4 regions of the Promicromonospora sp. NPDC050880 genome follow, and region 4 is predicted to be linked to each of the others. Evidence: riboswitches for the same ligand, from Rfam matches in the RefSeq annotation. Region 4 holds a riboswitch; each other region holds the start of a gene.
The links. Region 4 has a riboswitch for S-adenosylmethionine ahead of ACIBBF_RS09190 (LLM class flavin-dependent oxidoreductase). Riboswitches for the same ligand answer to the same signal wherever they lie in the genome.
Positions count from the first base shown of each region.

Region 1: linked by a shared signal. The riboswitch ahead of ACIBBF_RS19370 (aminotransferase class V-fold PLP-dependent enzyme) and the one ahead of ACIBBF_RS09190 (LLM class flavin-dependent oxidoreductase) in region 4 are both predicted to bind S-adenosylmethionine.
Region 2: linked by a shared signal. The riboswitch ahead of ACIBBF_RS08105 (methylenetetrahydrofolate reductase) and the one ahead of ACIBBF_RS09190 (LLM class flavin-dependent oxidoreductase) in region 4 are both predicted to bind S-adenosylmethionine.
Region 3: linked by a shared signal. The riboswitch ahead of metE (5-methyltetrahydropteroyltriglutamate--homocysteine S-methyltransferase) and the one ahead of ACIBBF_RS09190 (LLM class flavin-dependent oxidoreductase) in region 4 are both predicted to bind S-adenosylmethionine.

Region 1 is NZ_JBITFV010000013.1:97,913-102,944, reverse strand. It holds gene ACIBBF_RS19380 (amidase) at 1-204, shown strand, start outside; gene ACIBBF_RS19375 (hypothetical protein) at 364-960, shown strand; gene ACIBBF_RS19370 (aminotransferase class V-fold PLP-dependent enzyme) at 971-2,395, opposite strand; SAM riboswitch class IV at 2,427-2,541, opposite strand; gene ACIBBF_RS19365 (rhodanese-like domain-containing protein) at 2,787-3,251, shown strand; gene ACIBBF_RS19360 (O-succinylhomoserine sulfhydrylase) at 3,248-4,513, shown strand; gene ACIBBF_RS19355 (glycoside hydrolase family 3 N-terminal domain-containing protein) at 4,695-5,032, opposite strand, start outside.
Region 2 is NZ_JBITFV010000003.1:307,161-312,192, forward strand. It holds gene ACIBBF_RS08090 (extracellular solute-binding protein) at 1-903, shown strand, start outside; gene ACIBBF_RS08095 (carbohydrate ABC transporter permease) at 917-1,792, shown strand; gene ACIBBF_RS08100 (carbohydrate ABC transporter permease) at 1,792-2,712, shown strand; SAM riboswitch class I at 2,805-2,910, shown strand; gene ACIBBF_RS08105 (methylenetetrahydrofolate reductase) at 2,915-3,859, shown strand; gene ACIBBF_RS08110 (Hsp20/alpha crystallin family protein) at 4,030-4,485, shown strand; gene ACIBBF_RS08115 (N-acetylmuramoyl-L-alanine amidase) at 4,674-5,032, shown strand, end outside.
Region 3 is NZ_JBITFV010000019.1:65,109-70,140, reverse strand. It holds gene metE (5-methyltetrahydropteroyltriglutamate--homocysteine S-methyltransferase) at 1-2,283, opposite strand, end outside; SAM riboswitch class I at 2,292-2,395, opposite strand; gene ACIBBF_RS22530 (type 1 glutamine amidotransferase domain-containing protein) at 2,637-3,341, shown strand; gene ACIBBF_RS22525 (LysR family transcriptional regulator) at 3,422-4,327, shown strand; gene ACIBBF_RS22520 (Cmx/CmrA family chloramphenicol efflux MFS transporter) at 4,409-5,032, opposite strand, start outside.
Region 4 is NZ_JBITFV010000004.1:13,816-18,847, reverse strand. It holds gene ACIBBF_RS09195 (GH92 family glycosyl hydrolase) at 1-1,500, shown strand, start outside; SAM riboswitch class IV at 1,757-1,867, shown strand; gene ACIBBF_RS09190 (LLM class flavin-dependent oxidoreductase) at 2,279-3,439, shown strand; gene ACIBBF_RS09185 (rhodanese-like domain-containing protein) at 3,512-3,967, shown strand; gene ACIBBF_RS09180 (O-acetylhomoserine aminocarboxypropyltransferase/cysteine synthase family protein) at 3,964-5,032, shown strand, end outside.

The sequences.
Region 1 (5,032 bases), on a different contig from region 4:
ACGCCGTTCACCTCGATGCTCAACGTCGCCGGGCTGCCCGCGATCACGGTGCCGACGCACTGGACCGAACCGACCAGCGACGCGCCCGCGGGTCTGCCGATGGGCGTGCAGATCATCGGCCGGCCGGGCGGCGAGCTCACGCTCCTGGCACTCGCGGCACAGGTCGAGGCCGCCCTCCCGGCACCGCGCGCCTTCCCCCTCTGACGGGTCGAGGACGCGCAGGCCGCTCCCGTGACCTGCGCGTCCGGCGACGCCGCTCGGGCCGAGCGGCTTCGGTCCTGACCGAAAGGGGTTTCGCCGACCTCCCACCGTCTGCCAAGGTACCCCTGGTGGGTATCCAACCGGTCGCGAGGAGACAGGACCATGACCGAGACGTTCGAGACGGCGGCCGCCGCACGGCCGAGCCGCTGGACAGGGACCTGGCCGACCAACACCGCCTGGCTGGTGCTCGGGGCGGTCACGGGCGTGGGCCTGCTCATCGGCGGCACGGCGATCGCGGGCGGCGGCTGGCAGGACGCCGTCGCCGAGGACCCGGCCACCGCCGTCGGCGTCGCGGCGCTGTGCTATCTGGCCGCCGCCGTGACGGGCGTGCGCTGGACCGCCTGGCTGGTCGCGCTCCTGGCGTCCGCGATCCCGGTCGCGTCCGAGCTGCTCGACACGCCCCGCTGGATCGCGTTCACGCTGGTGGGCGCGGTCCTCACCGGCATCGGGATCGCCCGCGGACGCCGGACCACCTGGGTGCAGGCCGCCGCGATGGTCGGCTTCTTCGGGGCCGCGACGGCGGCCCTGTTCCTGGAGCCGCGCACAGGGCTGGCCCTCGCGGGTCTCGCCCTGGCCGCGCACGCGGTCTGGGACGTGCTGCACTACCGCCGCGACGTGGTGGTCAACCGGTCCCTCGCACTCTGGTGCATCGGTCTCGACCTGACGCTGGGCGGCATCTGCGTGGCCCTGGCGCTGTAGCGGTCGGGGACTAGTCCTCCTCGGGAAGGCAGCCGAAGGCCTCGTCGAAGCCCAGGGCGGCCGTCGCCAGCAGGCCCGCGAGACCGGATCCCTCCGGGACCGGGCGCGGGTCGTCGGTGACCACCCAGAGGCCGTCGACGACGTCGTACCCGGCCTGCGGGCCCTCGGCGACGAGCCGGGCCACGGCGGCGACCAGGCGTTCCACCTCCTCGCCCGCGGTGCCGACGCCGACCGAGGCACGCACGGCCCCGGCGTCGAACCCGAGGCGGCCGAGCAGAGGGTGCGCGCAGAACCTGCCGTCCCGCACGCCGATGCCGTGCTCCGCGGAGAGGTAGGCGGCGACGAGGCCCGGGTCGTACCCGGACACGGTGAAGGTCACCACGCCCACCGGGTCCACGGCGTCCGCCCACACCCGCACCACCTCGACGCGGTCGATCGCCTCGAGACCGTCCACCAGCCGTTCCCGCAACGCCGTCTCGTGCGCGACCACCTCGGCAGGGTCGAGCGCCGCGAGCTCCTCGCACGCCGCGGCCAGGGCCACCGCGCCGATCACGTTGGGCGAGCCGGCCTCGTGGCGGGCGGGACCCTCGTGCCAGTCCGTGCCACCGACCCGGACACGCCGGACGGCACCGCCGCCCGCGAGGTACGGCGTACCGGCGTCGAGCCAGTCGCGACGGCCCACCAGGGCGCCCGCACCGAACGGCGCGTACGTCTTGTGGCCGGAGAACGCGAGGTAGTCGACACCGGTCGACTCCAGGGAGATGCGGCGGTGCGGCACGAGCTGGGCGCCGTCGAGCACCACGCGCGCGCCGTACTCGTGCGCGACGGCCACGATCTGGTCGACCGGGAGGGACTCCCCCGTCACGTTGGAGGCGCCGGTGAGGGCGAGGAGGGCGAACGGCCGGTCCGCGGCGGCGTCGGCGAGCTCCTCGCGGATCTGCGCCAGCGTCTCGGCGACGGTCGCGCCGCCGGTCAGCACGGTCGCACCCGTGGACCGCTGCCAGGGCAGCAGGTTGGCGTGGTGCTCGACGTCGAGCACCAGCACGCGGCCGGGCTCGCCGTCGGGCTGGGCGGGGACGCAGCCGGCGAGGAGGTTGAGGGAGTCGGTCGTGTTGCGGGTGATGATCGTCAGGTCGTCGTCACGGGCGCCGACGAACGCGCCGATCGTGCGACGGGCGGTCTCGTACAGCGCCGTGCTCACCTGCGACAGGTAGCCGGCGCCGCGGTGCACGCTGGCGTACAGGGGGAGCACCTGGGTGACGCGGTCGGCGACGGCCTGCAGCGCCGGGGCGGACGCGGCGACGTCGAGGTTCGCATAGGCGACCTGGGTGCCGTCCACGAGCGGCACGAGCGTGGCGCCACCGACGACGGGCCGGAGCGGCGCGACGTCCGCCACCGAGGCGGCGGGACGGCGGGTGAGGGTGGGTGCGGACATGGCATCCTCCAGCAAGGTCCTGGGGGACGTGCCCCCGCGCTTGCCGCACGCGGGGCTGCGCGCGGCCAGGTCGTCACCCGGGGCACCCCACCGCGGAGGAGGGTTGCCGGCCAGCGAGCCGGGGCTTGGCGCTGGCGCTCATGACCTGGCGTCATCCTGTGTCGCGGGTCAAGCGACTGTCAACGGATGTCTCAGATGCTGGTCCCAGCAGCTGAGCGAACGCCCAGCGCGCGAGACGCCGTTCCACCCACCGGACAGATGTCGTAGGGTTGGCCACGACCATCCCGAGCGGCCGAGTGACGTGGCACGACGACGCCGCAGCAACCCAGCGTTCCCGCCTCCTGGCGCGGACGGACGAGGGTGCTACCGCCACGACCGATGGAGGAGCACCATGAGCGATCCCACACACCCCGGAGCCCGGCCCGCCGACGGCTACGCCGGCGACCTCACGCCTCAGCAGGCCTGGGACCTGCTCGCGGACGACCCGGACGCCACGCTGGTGGACGTCCGCACCGACGGCGAGTGGCGCACCATCGGCGTGCCGGACACGTCGTCGCTCGGCAGGCGGCCCGTGTTCAGCGAGTGGGTGCGGGCCGGCGGACGGCCCAACCCCGCGTTCCTGGAGGAGCTCAAGGCCGCCGGCGTGACGCACGGCCCCGTGGTCTTCCTCTGCCGGTCCGGTCAGCGCTCGATCGGCGCGGCGCGGCTCGCGACGGCCTCGGGCATCACGCCGTCGTACAACGTGCTGGACGGGTTCGAGGGCGCGCCCGGGGCCGACGGCGTCCGCGACCAGCGCGGCTGGAAGGTCGCCGGGCTGCCCTGGTCGCAGGGCCCGGCGTCGGAGGGCGACGCGTGACCGTCACGGGCGCTTTCCCGCACGACGCGAGCCCGGGCGGGTCCGGCCGCAAGCCGCTGCCGCCCACCGTCCGGCCGCAGACGCTCGCCGTGCGCGGCGGGCACCAGCGCAGCGAGTTCCAGGAGACCAGCGAGGCGCTGTTCCTCACGCAGGGCTACGTGTACGACTCGGCGGCCGACGCCGAGGCCGCGTTCAAGGGCGACCTGGACCGGTTCGTCTACTCCCGCTACGGGAACCCGACGGTGCACACGTTCGAGGAGCGCCTGCGCCTGCTGGAGGGTGCCGAGGCCTGCTACGCGACCGCGACGGGCATGTCCGCGGTGTTCACGTCGCTGGCCGCGCTCGTGGGGTCCGGCTCGCGGATCGTGGCCGCCCGGGCACTGTTCGGGTCCACCGTGGTGATCTTCGAGGAGATCCTCAAGAAGTGGGGGGTGCACACCGACTACGTCGACGGGCACGTGCTGTCCCAGTGGGAGGAGGCCCTCTCCACACCGGCGGACGTGGTGTTCTTCGAGACGCCCTCCAACCCGATGCAGGACATCGTGGACGTGCGCGCCGTCGTGGACCTGGCCCACGCGGCCGGGGCGACCGTGGTGCTCGACAACGTCTTCGCCACCCCGCTGCTGCAGAAGCCGCTGGAGCTGGGCGCCGACGTCGTCGTGTACTCGGCCACCAAGCACATCGACGGCCAGGGCCGCGTGCTCGGCGGCGCGATCCTCGGCTCGACCGAGTACGTGACCGGCCCCGTGCAGACCTTCATCCGCAACACGGGGCCGTCGCTGTCGCCGTTCAACGCGTGGACCCTGCTCAAGGGCCTGGAGACGCTGCCGGTACGCGTCGCGGCGCAGGGCGCAGGCGCGCTCACCGTCGCGAACGCCCTGGAGGAGCTGCCCGGGGTGGGCGCGGTCCGGTACCCGTTCCTCGACTCGCACCCGCAGGCCGAGCTCGCGCGCGCCCAGATGAGCGGGGGCGGCACCGTGGTCACGTTCGACCTGGCCGTCCCCGAGGGCGCCGACGCCGAGAGCGCGAAGAAGCACACGTTCGCGTTCCTCGACGCGCTCCGGGTGATCGACATCTCGAACAACCTGGGCGACGCGAAGTCCCTGATCACCCACCCCGCGACCACCACCCACCGCAAGCTGGGCGCACCCGGCCGGGCCGCCGTCGGCATCACGGAGACGACGGTGCGCCTCTCGGTCGGCCTGGAGGACCCGCGCGACCTGGTCGAGGACGTGGAGCAGGCGCTCGCCTCGGCGGGCTGAATCGCCTCGGCGGGATGACCCCGGGAGGACATGCCCCGCGGGGGTGGGTTGCTCCGCGTAGACATTGTCGACCCAGAGCAACCCACCCCCGCGGGGCACCTTCACCTGGCGGGTCCCGCCCCGGCCGCCCTCCGCCGACCGTCCTGCGCCGGCCCCTGTCGGAGACCCAGGCGTGCGTCCGTCAGCGTCCGCCCCCGCCCTCCGCCTCGCCCAGGATGCTCAGGGCGAGGCCGGCACGCCCCTCCAGCCGGGCGACGTCGGCCCGGGCGAGCAGGCGGGACTCACGCGCCGGGACGCCGTGCACGGGGTCGAGCGCCGCGTCCTGCAGCGCCAGCCGGTGCTCGTCGAGGTGGGCGACCCGGCCGCCCGTGGACAACCCCCAGCCGAACGGGAACAGCGGGTCGTAGTCCCGGTCGCCGACGTTGACCACCGGGTCGTCGGCGGACCGCGGCCACGAGACCGGCAGCCGGCCCGTGAACCGCCGCTCACCGAACAGCACGTCCGCGACGCCCGCGCCCT
Region 2 (5,032 bases), on a different contig from region 4:
GTCGAGGAGGTCACCTCCGAGGAGACCTACGCCGACTTCCAGCCCACGTTCCTCGAGAACGCACAGGTCGGCGGCACCACGTACGGTCTGCCGTTCATCGCGTCGGCCCGTGCGCTCTTCGTCAACGACGCGCTCCTGGAGGAGGCCGGCGCCGAGGTGCCGACCACCTGGGACGAGCTGCTCGAGTCGGCCAAGAAGGTCTCCGAGCTCGGGGGCGGTGTGGCCGGCTACGGCATGCCGCTCGGTTCCGAGGAGGCCCAGGCCGAGGCGGCCGTCTGGCTGTGGGGCGGCGGCGGCTCGTTCGGCGACGCCGAGCAGATCACGATCGACACGCCCGAGAACCTCCCGGGCGCCGAGTTCGTCAAGACGATGATCGACGAGGGCGCCACGCAGGCCGACGCCGGTGCGACCGACCGCAGCCCGCTGTTCGACATCTTCGTGCAGGGCAAGATCGGCATGCAGGTGGGCCTGCCGCCGAGCGTCGGGCAGATCGAGTCCGACAACCCGGACCTGGAGTACTCGATCCACCCCATCCCGACCGAGGACGGCTCGCCGTTCACGCTGGGCGTGGCGGACCACCTCATGGCGTTCCAGAACGACGGCGACAAGCAGGAGGCCATCACCGCCTTCTTCGACTACTTCTACACCGCCGACGTCTACGTGCCGTGGGTCCAGGCCGAGGGATTCCTGCCCACCACGGTGTCCGGCTCGGAGGAGCTCGCCGACGAGGAGGCGCTCGCGCCGTTCCTCGAGGTGCTGCCCGACGCGCAGTTCTACCCGACCACCAACCCCGACTGGAACGCCGCGGACTCCGCGTTCAAGGCGCTCTTCGGCCAGCTCGACAGCACCAAGTCCGCCAAGGACGTCCTGGCCGAGATCCAGGCGCAGGTCGACGCGGGCTGATCGGAAGATTGTCGTGAAGGACCTCGTGAAGGCCCTGCCGTGGATCGGGCCCGCGGTCGCACTCATCGCGGCCGTGGTCCTGTTCCCGGTGGGCCTGATGTTCTGGAACTCGACCCGTGACATCAGCCAGAGCGGTGTCGACGGCGGCGGAGTGGGCCTCGGCAACTTCGCGACCGTGGTCGGCTTCCAGTACTTCTGGCCGATCCTCGGGCGCACCGTCGTGTGGGTGGTGGTGGTCGTCGCGTTCACCCTGCTCGGGTCGCTGGCGATCGCGGCCCTGCTGAACAAGGCGTTCCCGGGCCGCCGGCTGGTGCGCATGGCCGTCATCGTGCCGTGGGCCTCCAGCGTGGTCATGACCACGCTGGTGGTGCACTACGGGCTCGAGCCGTACTTCGGCATCATCAACTCGTTCCTCGTGGACGTGGGGCTGATCAGCACGCCGGAGGGCTACGGCTGGACCCGGCACCCGGGCACGGCCTTCGCGTGGGCCATGGCGGTGGCGGTGTTCGTGTCGCTGCCGTTCACGACGTACACGATCCTGGCCGGCCTGCAGACGGTGCCCGGCGAGACCGTCGAGGCCGCGCGGATCGACGGCGCCGGCGGGCTGCGCACCTACTTCAGCGTGGTGCTGCCGCAGCTGCGGGGTGCCATCTCGGTGGCGGTGCTGATCAACATCATCAACGTGTTCAACTCGCTGCCCATCCTGCGCGTCATGACCGGGTCCATCCCCGGGTACGACGCCGACACCGTGATGACCATGATCTTCAAGTACATGCAGAACCAGCGGCAGATCGACCTGGCGAGCGCGCTGTCCGTCATCGCGTTCCTCGTGGTCATCGGCATCGTGGCCGTCTACGTGCGGGTCGTGCGCCCGCTGGAGGAGGTCTGATGGCGGCGCTCACGGAGACGGCCACGACACGGCGTGCGGCCACCCCGCCGCCGTCCGGAGGGCGGCGGGTGCGCAAGTACACGGCCGACCAGGTGCCGCTCGGGTCGTTGCTGCTGCGGATGCTGGCCGGGCTCGTGGTGCTGACGGTGTTCCTGCTGCCGTACCTCATCATGTTCTTCGGCTCGGTGAAGACCAAGGCGGAGATCCGGTCGGTCGACCCGACCTACTTCCCCACGGAGTGGCACTGGGAGAACTACGCCACGATGTGGTCGACGCCCGAGACGCCGCTGCTGCAGAACCTGATCTCCACCCTGGTGATCTCGTTGTGCGCCACGCTGCTGGTGCTCGCGGTGGCACTGCCCGCCTCCTACTACACGGCGCGGTTCCGCTTCCCCGGGCGCCTCGTGTTCCTGTTCCTCGTGATCGTGACCCAGATGGTGCAGCCCGCCGTGCTGACGTCGGGCCTGTTCCGGCAGTTCATCACGTGGGGGATCCTCGACACCTGGGCCGCCATGATCCTGGTGAACGCGGCGTTCAACCTGTCGTTCGCCGTCTGGATCATGCACAGCTTCTTCGCGGGCATCCCGAAGGAGGTGGACGAGGCGGCGCAGCTCGACGGCGCGGGCACCTTCGCCGTGCTGACCAGGATCAACCTGCCGCTCGTCTGGCCGGGGATCGTGACGGCCGTGGTGTTCACGTTCGTCGCGTCCTGGAACGAGTTCGCGGCCTCGCTCGTGCTGCTCACCACGGCGGGCAACCAGCCGCTGTCCGTGGCGCTGACCAAGTTCGTGGGCCAGTACGAGACGTCGTGGCACTACGTGTTCGGCGTCTCCGTCGTGGCGATCGTGCCCGTGGTGATCCTGTTCATGATCATCGAGAAGCGCCTGGTGGGCGGCCTGGTGGCCGGTTCCGTGAAGTAGCGGACGGCCCGGTCCACGGGGGTGGACCGGGCCGTCTCGCCCGTCGGACGAATTCTGTCCCATTGCTGGACGACCGCTTAGCATGGTGGCGAACCCCATCCAGAGCGGTCGAGAGTCCTGGCTCCCTGACACCGCAGCAACCTGCCGACCCGCCGCGGTGCGAGGGAGGCAAGGTGCTCACGCCAGGTTCGATGGAGCAGCCATGGTCGCCGAGGTACCCACGCACCGCCCCACCGTCTCGTTCGAGCTGATGCCGCCGCGCCGGCCGGAGGCGGCCCCCAACTTCTGGGAGACGGCCGAGCGACTGGTGGGCGCGCGGCCGGACTTCGTGTCCGTCACGTACGGTGCGGGCGGGGGCGACCGGGCGACGTCGCGCGAGGTGCTCGCCACGCTGCTGCGGGGTACGCCTGTGCTGCCGGTGGCCCACCTGACCTGCGTGGGCGCGTCCCGGGAGGACGTCTCCGAGGTGATCGAGGAGTTCCTCGAGGCCGGGGTCCGCTCGTTCCTGGCCCTGCGCGGCGACCCGCCGCGCGACGAGCCCGACTGGGTGCCGCCGTCAGACGGCGTGCGGTCCAGCGTCGACCTGGTCCGGCTGCTGCGCCAGGTCGACGAGCGCCGCTGCGCCGCGGACGCCAGCGCCGCGCTGCGCTCGGCCGCCCGCCCGCTGGCGATCGCCGTGGCGACGTTCCCGGACGGCAACCCGGGTGCGGGCACCACGCGCGAGCAGGAGGTGCGGCGGCTCCTGGAGAAGCAGGAAGCGGGGGCGAGCTTCGCGATCACCCAGTTCTTCTACCGCGCCGACTCCTACACCGGGTTCGTCGACGCGGCCCGCGCGGCCGGCGTCACCATCCCGATCCTGGCCGGTCTGCTGCCCACCACGGAGGCGCGCCGGCTGCGCCGCGTCGAGGAGCTCACGGGCGTGGCCGCGCCGTCGGGCCTGCTGCGGGACCTCGACCGGCTCACGGCACCGGACGGCGCCGTCGATGCCGAGGCCCAGCACGAGCACGGCGTGCGCTACTCGGCGGCGCTCGCGCGCGAGGTGCTCGACGCCGGGGCGCCGGGCCTGCACGTGTACACCTTCAACAAGCACCGCCCGGCCCTGGACCTCCTGGACCGCGTCGGGCTGACGGGCCGCGCCGCCGCCTGAGGGTGCCGTGCGGCCCGCCGTTCCGGTCGCCGCGACACGACCGGACAGGGCTTGGCACTCTCGGGGTGAGAGTGCCAGAATTGGGCTGTAGCCAGGCGGCGGTCCAGGCCGTCGCCGATCGCGCGGCCCTGGAAGGGCCAGGGCCGCATCGTCGTAGGAGGTGGTGCGCGATGGCTACCTACTGGGACCCGTTCCAGGAGATGGACCGGCTGTTCAGCTCGTTCGCGAGCAACGCCCGACAGTCCGGCGCCATGCCGATGGACCTCTTCCGCACGGGTGACCACTACGTCCTGTCGATGGACCTGCCCGGCGTGGACCCCGGCACCATCGACGTCTCGGTCGAGGACCGCACCCTCACCGTGCGGGCCGAACGCACCCAGCGGTCCGACACCGACGCGCAGTGGCTGGTGCGCGAGCGGTCCACGGGCACGTTCGCCCGGCAGCTCACGGTCGGCCGCGGCCTCGCGCTCGACAGGATCTCGGCCTCGTACGCCGACGGCGTGCTCTCGCTGACGATCCCGGTGAGCGAGGACGCGAAGCCGCGCAAGATCGAGGTGGCGCACGCGGCGGGCTCGACGCCCATCGGCCAGGGCTCGTCCGAGAGCCACCAGACGATCGAGTCCTGAGAGCCCCGGCCCGGGCGCCGGGACCGCCGGTCCTCCTCCACACCGGCGTGCTCCCGGCACCCGGGTCGGCGCACGGTCTATAGCGTGCGCTGATGTACCGGATGTGATGTATCGGGGAGCTGTGCGGTCGGCCGATACTACGGATGAAATCGGCACGTTCCAGCGCGACCGACCCGTGGAGGCAACCCGTGCACGACCACGTCCCCAGCTCCACCGATCACCATGACCACGACCACGCCGCACTCGACCGGCGTGACCTGCTGCGCGGCGCCGTCGTGCTCGGCATCGGCGCCGCGGGCGCGACCGTGGCCGCAGCCGCCCCGGCTGCCGCGGTGCCCCTGTCCGGCGGGGCGGCGCCCCTGTCCGGCGGGGCGGCGGCCGTCCGGTCCGGCGACGCCCCGCCGTCCCTGGCGCCCGACCCCGACGCCCCGGCCGACGCGCCCGCAGGAGCACTGGCGGGTGTCGAGGTCGCCGCGCCGACCATCGCGAGCTGCGCCACCTGGGGCGCGGCGGCGGCCCGGGGCACCATCGACACCGTCTCGACCAA
Region 3 (5,032 bases), on a different contig from region 4:
GCGCGGGTCGATCGACTTGGCGGCGAGCTCCACCAGGTCGGTCACCTCCTGCACCGACGGCACGCGCGGGCTGTGGATGTCGTACACGCCCGGGCCGATGCCGCGCGCGTAGCCGGCGTCCGCCAGCTCCGGCACGATCTCCATGCGGGACCGGGCGGCCTCCACGGACGTGACGTCGGCGTCGAGGCCGTCGATCGCCCCGATCACCTGCCCGAACTCCGAGTAGCACAGGTGCGTGTGCACCTGCGTGGCGGGCGCGGCCCCGGCGGTCGCCAGCCGGAACGAGCGCACCGACCAGTCGAGATACGCAGGATGTGCGGCCGTGCGCAGCGGCAGCAGCTCGCGCAGCGCGGGCTCGTCCACCTGCACGACGCCGATGCCCGCCGCCTCCAGGTCGGTCACCTCGTCGCGCAGGGCGAGGGCGACCTGGTCGGCGGTGTCGCCCAGCGGCAGGTCGTCGCGCACGAAGGACCAGGCGAGGATCGTGACCGGTCCCGTGAGCATGCCCTTGACCGGCTTGTCGGTGAGCGAGGCCGCGTACGCCGTCCACTCGACCGTCAGCGGCGCGGGCCGGGACACGTCGCCCCACAGGATCGGCGGCCGCACGCAGCGCGAACCGTAGGACTGCACCCAGCCGTGCACCGTGGTCGCGAAGCCGTCGAGCTGCTCGGCGAAGTACTGCACCATGTCGTTGCGCTCGGGCTCACCGTGCACCAGCACGTCCAGTCCCAGCTCCTCCTGGAGCGCGACCGTGCTCGCGATCTCGGCGCGCATCGCGGCCGTGTAGTCGGCGTCGGACAGCTCGCCGCGCACCCACGCGGCGCGCGTGGTGCGGATCTCGGCCGTCTGCGGGAACGAGCCGATGGTGGTGGTCGGCAGCGGCGGCAGGCCGAGGGCGGCCTGCTGGGCCTCTGCGCGCTCCGCGTACGGTGCGCGCTCGACGTCGGCCGCGCTCAGCGCGGCGGCCCGCGCCCGCACCGCGGGGACGACGACGCCGGGCGCCGCCGCGCGGGTGCGCACCGCGGCGGTGGAGGCGGCGAACTGGTCGGCCACGGCCGCGCGTCCGTCGGTCAGTGCCGTCGCCAGGGTCGCGACCTCGGCGACCTTCTGGTCGGCGAACGCGAGCCACGACGCCAGCCCGGCGTCCAGGCGGGGCTCGTCCGCGACGTCGTGCGGCACGTGCAGCAGCGACGTGGAGGTGCCCACGGCCAGGGCACCCGCGCCCGGACCCGTACCCGGCGCCCTCAGGCCCTCCAGGACGGCCAGGCGGGCGCCGAGGTCGGCACGCCAGATGTTGTGCCCGTCGATCACGCCCGCGACCAGGGTCTTCGTCTCCAGCCCGGGCACCGGGCCCGTGGGCACCGCGCCGCGGACCAGGTCGATCGCGACGGCCTCGACGTCGGTGCCGGCCAGCAGCGCCAGACCGTCGCCCGCCTCGGAACGCAGGTCGCCGTACGGCGCCGTGACCAGGATCGCGGGCCGCTCGGTGGCGCCGTCCGCCGCCGGCGCGGGGGAGAGGTCCGTGGCCAGGCGGGTGTAGGCGCGGCGCACGGCGTCGGCCACCTCGTCGAAGGGCACGCCCAGCAGGTCGGTGACCAGGGCCGGCTCGTCGAGCTGCACCCAGGGCGCCCCCGCCGCGGCCAGCGCGCGCAGCACACCGGCGTAGGCGGCCACGACGTCGTCCAGCCGGTCCAGCGGGCGGAAGCCCTCGGGGGCGCCGTCAGCCGGCTTGCTGAGCAGGAGGAACGTCACCGGCCCTACGAGCACGGGCCGGGTGACGACCGCGGGACCGCCGTCTGCCGGGTGCGCCGCCTCGGTGAACTCGCGCACCACGCGGTCGTCGACGAACCCGATCGGGGTGTCCGGGCCGATCTCGGGCACCAGGTAGTGGTAGTTCGTGTCGAACCACTTGGTCATCTCGAGCGGCGCCGCGTCACCCGCGCCGCGGGCCACCGTGAAGTAGGCGTCCAGCGGGAGGCGGCCCTCGGGCGTGGTGAGCCCCGCGAACCGCTCGGGTACCGCGCCCAGCAGGGCGACGGCGTCGAGCACCTGGTCGTAGGACGAGAACGAGCCGGGGACGGCGGCGCCGTCGGCGCCCAGGCCCAGGTCGGCGAGGTGCCGCACGGTGGCCAGCCGCAGGTCGTGCGTGGTGGCCTCCAGGTCGTCCGCGGTGGTGCGGCCGGCCCAGAAGGACTCGACCGCGCGCTTGAGCTCGCGGCGTCGGCCGATGCGCGGGTAGCCCAGGACGGTGGCGTTCGGGAAGTGCGGGTTCTTGACTGCCATGCGTATCAGCTCCATCGGACCTGGCGTTAGCACCTTGCCCCGAGATGGGCGCCTCGGAGGTAGGTTGCTGCGGTGTCGTGGAGCCAGGACTCTCGACCGCTCTGGATGATTGACCTGGATCGTAAGCATGACCGGGATGTGGTCGGAAAACCGTCCACGCTTCAAGACGGCGGCGTTCGCGCTGGTCATCGCGTCGCGGCCGTCTAGCGCACGGCGGCGATCCCGGCAAGCCGGCCGCCATCAGGAACCTGATGGCGACGATGTGCCGGACGGGCAGCCCGCGGCGGACGCTGACGTTCTCGTCCGTACGCCGGCACCACCACCGGCGCACCCGCACAGAAGGTCACCCACCCATGCCGAAGATCCTGATGGTCCTGTCCGCCGCGAGCACCCTGCGTCTGGCCGACGGCACCACCCACCCCACGGGCTACTGGGCCGAGGAGGTCGCGGCGTCGCACCGCGTGCTGACGGCCGCCGGCGCACACGTCGACATCGCCACGCCCGGTGGCGTCCGGCCCACCGTCGACGCGATCAGCCTCGACGAGCGCGGCGGCGTCGGCCCGTCCGACGCCGCCCGGCACCGCGCCTACCTCGACGCCGTCGCCGACCGGCTCGCGCACCCGCTCGTGCTCGCGGACGTGCACGCCGCCGACTACGACGCGATCTACGTCCCCGGCGGCCACGCCCCCATGGCCGACCTGGCCTACGACGCCGGCCTCGGGCACCTGCTGCGCACCGCGGACCAGCGCGGCGCGGTCGTCGCCGCGCTGTGCCACGGCGTCGCCGCGCTGCTCAGCGCGCAGACCCCGGACGGCACCTTCGCGTGGGCCGGGCGGGAGCTCACCGCGTTCACCGACGAGGAGGAGCGGCAGGGCGGCCTCGGCGACGGTGCGCCCTACCTCGTGCAGTCCCGCCTGCGCGAGCGTGGCGCGCTGGTGCGGACCGGGGCGCCCTGGTCGAGCACCGTCGTGCGCGACGGCAACCTTGTGACCGGCCAGAACCCACAGTCCAGCGCCGCCACGGCCGAGGCGGTCCTCGCCGCCCTCGCGGAACGCTGACCCGCGGCTAGCCTGTGGTCGAGACGGGACCGGTCCCGTCCGGCGTACGCCGGACGACGTCAGCGGCGGAGGTGGTGCGGATGCCGGGACTCGACCTGCTGGCCACCTTCCTGGAGGTCTACCGCACCGGCTCGCTGTCGGCGGCGGCCGAGCGGCTGGGCGTGAGCCAGCCCGCCGTCTCCGGCCAGGTCGCCCGGCTGGAGGAACGGCTCGGCGGCCCCCTCTTCGTGCGCTCCGGCCGCGGTGCCCGGCCCACCGAGCGGGCCGTGGCGCTCGCCGCCCGGGTGGGCGTGCACGTGGACGGGCTGCGGTCCGCGCTCGGTACCGGCGACCAGGGGCCGGGCGTCGGCGGTCTCGTCCGGATCGGCGGGGCGGCCGAGCTGATGTCCGAGCGGGTGCTCCCTGCCCTCGCGCCGCTCGTGGCCCGGGGGCTCCAGGTCCGGGCGACGCTCGGCCTGGGCGACGACCTGCTGGCCGCTCTGGCCGAGGGGCGTCTGGACGTGGTCGTCTCATCGGTGCGGCCCCGGGGCGCGGCGGTCCGGGCGACGCCGCTGGTGGACGAGGAGTTCCTGCTCGTCGGGCCGGCGTCGCTCGCCCACACCGTGGACCAGGTGCGGCTCGCCGCGGACCCGGTGCCGGCCCTGGCTCACCTGCCGCTGGTCGTCTATGCGGAGGACCTCCCGATCGTGCGGCGGTACTGGCGCAGCGAGTTCGGTCGCCGGCCACCGAACGCGACGTCGCTCGTCGTGCCCGACCTGCGGGCCGTGCTCGCCGCGGTGGCCGCCGGGGCGGGGGTCTCGGTGCTGCCGCGCTACCTGGCCGCGCCGGCCCTGGAGGCGGGACGCGTGGTGCTGCTGCACGAACCCCAGGCGGCGCCGCTGAACACGCTGTACCTGGCCGTGGCGCGGGACGCGCCGCCCGACCCGGCCCGCGCCGCGGTCGTGGACCGGCTGGGCGAGGCGGCGGGACGGTGGACCTCCCTGTAGAGCGGACCGACCATGCGTCTGCTGCCAGGACGGGGCGAATCCTGGCAGCAGACGCATGGTCGGTCCGCGAGGGCGTCGTGGTCAGGGCTGCGGGTGGTTGCGGTCTCTGGCGGGGCTCAGGGTGGTGGGTCCCGGGGTGGCGGAGGGCTGGGCTGCGGCCCTGGGCGTTGCGGAGCCGAGCTTCGCCGAGCCGAGCGCGACCGCACAGGCGGCCAGGGCCGCGCTCACCGCCAGGGGTCCCACGAGGCCCAGCGGTGCGATGGCGGCGCCGCCCAGCACGGGGCCGACGAGCGCCCCGAGGTTCAGCGCGACCGTCGAGTACGCGCCGCCCATCGTGGGGGCGTCGTGGGCCGCCGCCATGCCGCGGGCGATGAGCGTGCCGCCGACGGCGAAGGACAGCGCCCCCTGGACCGGCGCGAGCACCCACGCCGCGACCGGGGACGCGGCGAGCGCCGTCCACGTGACCCACCCCGCGAGCAGGGCGGGTCCGGCCACGCCGAGCAGCAGCCTGCCGTGCGTGCCGGCGAACCGGCCGGCGACCCCGATCCCGGCGAAGGCGCCGAGGCCGAAGAGGGCGAGCACGGCGGGTACCAGCGCGGAGGCGAGTCCGGCGCCGTCCGTGACGACCACCGCGAGGTAGGTGAAGGCGCAGAAGGTCGCGCCGTTGACCAGCACGCCGAGCGCGAGGACCCGGAGCAGACCGGG
Region 4 (5,032 bases):
GCCGACCTCATGACCGGCACGTCGTCCGACGTCGCGTTCGCCGACCTGCACCTGCGCGGCGTCGACCTGCCCGACCCGCTGGACACCTACGACGCCGGGCTGCGCAACGCGACCGCCCTGCCGACCCTGCCGGGGGTGGGCCGCAAGGGCCAGGCCTTCGCGCTCACCCGTGGCTGGGTGCCCCGGGACGTGGACGAGTCGGTCTCCTGGGGGCTGGAGGGCTACATCAACGACGCGGGCCTGGCGCGGATGGCACGGGCGCTCGCGGACGCCCCCGGCACCCCGGACGAGCGCCGCCGCGCGCTGCGCGACGAGGCCGCCTACCTGCACCAGAGCTCCCTGGGGTACGTGCACCTGTTCGACCCGGACACGGGCTTCTTCCGGGGCCGCGGCCGGGACGGGGCGTTCGCGCCGGGCCCGTTCGACCCCGACGAGTGGGGCGGCGACTACACCGAGTCCGACGCCTGGAACTTCCTGTTCCACCCGGTGCACGACGGCCCGGGGCTGGCCGCCCTGCACGGCGGCCCCGCCGGGCTGGAGGCTCTGCTGGAGCGCTTCTTCGCCACGCCGGAGCGGGCGGACAAGCCCGGCTCCTACGGGTCGGTGATCCACGAGATGGTCGAGGCGCGTGACGTGCGGCTGGGCCAGCTCGGCCAGTCCAACCAGGTCTCCCACCACATCCCGTACGTGTGGCTCTTCGCGGGCCGCCCGGACCGCACCCAGGAGACCGTGCGGGAGATCCTGGCGCGGCTGTGGACGGGCAGTGAGATCGGCCAGGGCTACCACGGCGACGAGGACAACGGGGAGATGTCGGCCTGGTACGTCCTGTCCGCCCTGGGGTTGTACCCGCTGGAGATCGGCTCGTCGCGCTGGGCCGTAGGCTCGCCGCTCTTCGAGCGGGCGGTGGTGCACCGGCCCGACGGCGACCTCGTGGTCGAGGCACCGGGCGCGGCCGGCCGCTGGTACGTGGCCGGCCTGCACCTGTCCGACGGCGCCGGTACGACCCGGGCGGTCACCTCGCCGTCGGTGGAGCACGCCGACCTGACCGGGGGAGCGACGCTGCGGTTCAGCATGTCCGGGACGGCGGCCCGCTGGGGTGCGCAGGTGGCGCCGACGGCCGCCGACCGGCCCTGGGAGCGCGCCGAGGGTGGGTGGTCGTCCGCCGGCCGCCCGCTCCCGGGGCTGACCGACGGGGACCTCACGACGGCCGTCGACGTGGCGGGGGCGCTCGTGTGGCAGCCGTCCGGGGAGCTGCCCCAGGGTGCTTCGCTCCGGGGGTACACGGTGACGTCCGGGCCGGGTGACGCGGGGGCGCCGCCGTCGGGCTGGCGTCTGGTGGCCGAGGACGGGCGGGTGCTCGACGAGCGCTCGGGGGAGCGGTGGCGCTGGCCGGGCCAGCTGCGCCCGTTCGTGCTCGACGAGCCCGTGCCGCTGACGGGACTCCGGCTGGAACCGGTCGACGGTGGCCTGGTCACCCAGATCGAGCTGCTGACGAGCTGACGCTCCGGGGGTGGCGGAGGCCGCGGGGGCGGGCGCGAAAGTGCGCTTCTACCCAGTCATCAGGCCCGGAAACCCATCGGATTCCGGGCCTGATGACTGGGTAGAAGCGCACTCTGCGTGGCGTGGGCGCATCGGGGAGGTCCCGGCATGTGAGATCCGGGAAAGGATCGTTGACTTCTATGGGTTCCATTCGTATCTTCTAGGCATCGAGACCTACCGTACTTATCCGACCGGAAAGGTATAGAAAACCTCGACAGGTCATGAGTTCCGACGCGAAGCCCCGGCTGGTCGGACGGCAACCCCCCGCGCGGGTGGGTGCCCCGGGTGAGGACCAGGTCCACCGCCGCCGGCGGTGACAACACGCGTCGCTCGCCGATGGGCGAGCAGGTGAGGAGAACGACGATGACCCGGAGCGCTGCCCCCGCCGTCCACGTGTCCCTGCCGTCCCGGAACGTCTGCACGCGGGCTGGTGCCGCCCCGCACGAGGACATGTGTTGCCGCTGTTCCTGTCGCTGAACCCGACAGTGACGGCCTGATCGCGACGTCCCTGTCGCGACAGCGCCCGACGTGCTGACCGGCCGCCACCGGTCCGCCGCCCGCTCTCGGCGCCGAATGCCGAGCCCCGGCCGCACCAGGCCCTCACGTTCCTGACCGGACGTCTCACTCCTGCCTCCCGGCAGCCACGCTCCCGGGCGACCCCAGGCACCGTCGTGCACCTGGCACGACGGCGGGGGCCTGCCCGGGTGCCGTCGCGCCGCAGCCCGAACGGAGCCCCGCCGTGCCGTACCCGCCGCAGCCCACGTCCCTGTCCACCGCCCTCTCGCCCCGTCCCGTCGTGCTCGGCGTGGACCTCACCTCCGCCGGCGCCCGCCCCGGGGCCCACCGGGCACGCGGCCCGGTCGCGCCGCGCCCGTTCGACGGCGAGCGGTTCCTGCACCTGGTGCGGACCGCCGACCGCGGCCTGCTCGACTTCGTCAGCCTCGACGAGGGTTTCCTGCTCCACCCGGGGCGCAGCCAGGTCACCAGCCGCCTCGACACGGCCGTCGCCGCCGCCCGCGCCGCGCGGGTCACCGACGGCATCGGCCTGATCGCCGCCGTCGACACGGTGCACGTGGAGGCGGCCCACGCCGCCGTCGCCCTGAGCAGCATCGACCGCGCCAGCGGCGGCCGGGCCGGCTGGCAGGCCGTACGCCAGGTCACGCTCCCCGAGCCCGACGAGGCCTGGGCCACGCGGGTCGAGCTCGGCATCCAGGCCGTGACCCAGGTGTGGACCGGCCGTCCCGGCAGCGGGGCGGGAGCGGTCGAGCTCGACGCCGAGGGCCGGTTCCGCGTGGACCACGACGGCATCCGGTTCGCCGTCCGCGGCCGTCCCGCCGACGGCGGTACCCCGCCGCCCCGGACGCCCCCGCCCGTCGTGGTGCGCGTGCGCTCCGAGGCGAGCGCGGCGCTGGCCGGCCGCACCGCCGACGTCGCCCGGATCGCGGTGACCGACGCCGGGCACGCGGTGCGGCTGCGCCGCCTCGTGCGGGACTCGGCCCTGTCCGCCGGACGCGACCCCGAGGACGTGCGGGTGCTCGCCGAGGTGTACGTCGTGCTCTCCACGGAGCGGGCCGGAGCCCGCGCGCGGCTCGAGCTCGTGGAGGCGCTGGAGGGCACCGCCCCCATGGGCGACGGGCTCGTGGTCGCCGACACCCCGGACGAGCTGGCCACCCTGATCGCCGACTGGGCGACGGTCGGCGCCGTCGACGGGTTCCTGCTGCGGCCCTCCTCGCTCAGCTCGGACCTCGACACCATCACCGACCACCTGGTGCCCGCTCTCCAGCACGCGGGCCTGTTCCGCACCGAGCGGACCGGGACGACGCTGCGCGGTGCGCTCCGGCTGCCCGACGCGGCGACGGTCGCCCGCGAGCTGCGCACCGGGCGGCTGCTGAGCGCCTGAGCACCTGGCGAACCGCCCACCGCACCGTACGAACTGCCCACCGCACCGTACGAACGACCTGAGGAGACCACCATGACCACGTCCGAGCCGACCACGTCCGAGCCGACCACGTCCGAGCCGACCACGTCCGAGCCGACCACGTCCGAGCCGACCACGTCCGAGCCGATCGAGAAGGCCACCCCCGAGCTCCAGGCCCCCGACGCCGCGGGCGCCAAGGTTGCCCACGGCGCCCTGCTGATCGACGTCCGCTCGGCCGCCGGCCGGGCGTCGGCGGGCGAGATCCCGGGGGCGACGCTCGCGGACCGGAACAACCTCGACGCCCTGTTCGGCCCGTCGGACAACCCGGCCATCACCCTCGACACGCCCGTCGTGATCGTGTGCGGCTCGGTGGACGGCTCCGGCCCGGTCGCCGAGGCGCTGGCCGCGCGCGGCTACACCGACGTCTCGCACGTCGATGGCGGCTTTCCTGCCTGGAAGCAGGCGGGCCTGCCCGCGACCGAGGCCGCCGAACCGAGCGCGGCACCATGACGGGCTTCGCCACCCGGCAGGTGCACGCCCGCAGCACCGGGCGGGACGACGCGGGGCACGCCACTGGCACGTCCGGCACGGCACCGTCCGGCACGGCACCGTCCGGCACGGCACCGTCCGGCACGGCACCGCCCGGGACGGCACCGCCCGGTCGCGGAGTGCCGTCCCGCGTGGTACCCCGCGCCACACCCGTGTACCTGACCGCCGGGTTCGAGTTCGAGGAGTGGGAGCAGGCCGTCGGGCACTTCGGCGCGGGCGAGGGCTTCGCCTACACGCGCACCGGCAACCCGACCACGGCCGCGGTCGAGCAGCGGATCGCCGCGCTGGAGGGCGGCGCCGACGCGCTGTTCCTGGCCAGCGGGCAGGCGGCCGTCACGGTCGCGCTGCTCGGCCTGGTCGCGGCCGGGCAGCGGGTGCTCGCCGCGTCCAGCATCTACGAGGGCACGCGCGGGCTGCTCCTGGAGAACCTGCCGCGCCTCGGCATCGAGGCCGACTTCGTGGACGACGCCGCCGACCCCGCCGCCTGGGCGCGCGCCATCCGGCCCGAGACGCGCGTGCTGTTCCTGGAGTCGATCCCGAACGCGCGCAACGACCTGCCCGACCTCGCCGCCGTGGCCGACGTCGCGCACGCCCACGGGCTGGCGCTGGTCGTGGACAACACGCTGGCCACGCCCTACCTGCTGCGCCCGATCGAGCACGGCGCCGACGTCGTGGTGCACTCCGCCAGCAAGTTCCTGGCGGGGCACGGTTCCGTGCTGGGCGGCGTCGTCGTCGACGCCGGGACGTTCGACACACGCACCGCGGGCGCGCTGTACCCGCACCTGGTCGCGGCGTCGCGCACGGGCGGACCCGGCCGGGCCGAGCGGCACGGCGGGCTGGCCCGCCTGGCCTACCTCCGCGAGACCGTGGCGCCCCGGTTCGGGCCCACGCCGTCGCCGCTGAACGCGTTCCTCGTGGGCCAGGGCATCGAGACGCTGTCGCTGCGGGTGGCGCGGCAGAGCGCGTCGGCCCTGGAGGTGGCGCGCTGGCTGGCGTTCCGCCCCGAGGTGGCGTCGGTGGACTACT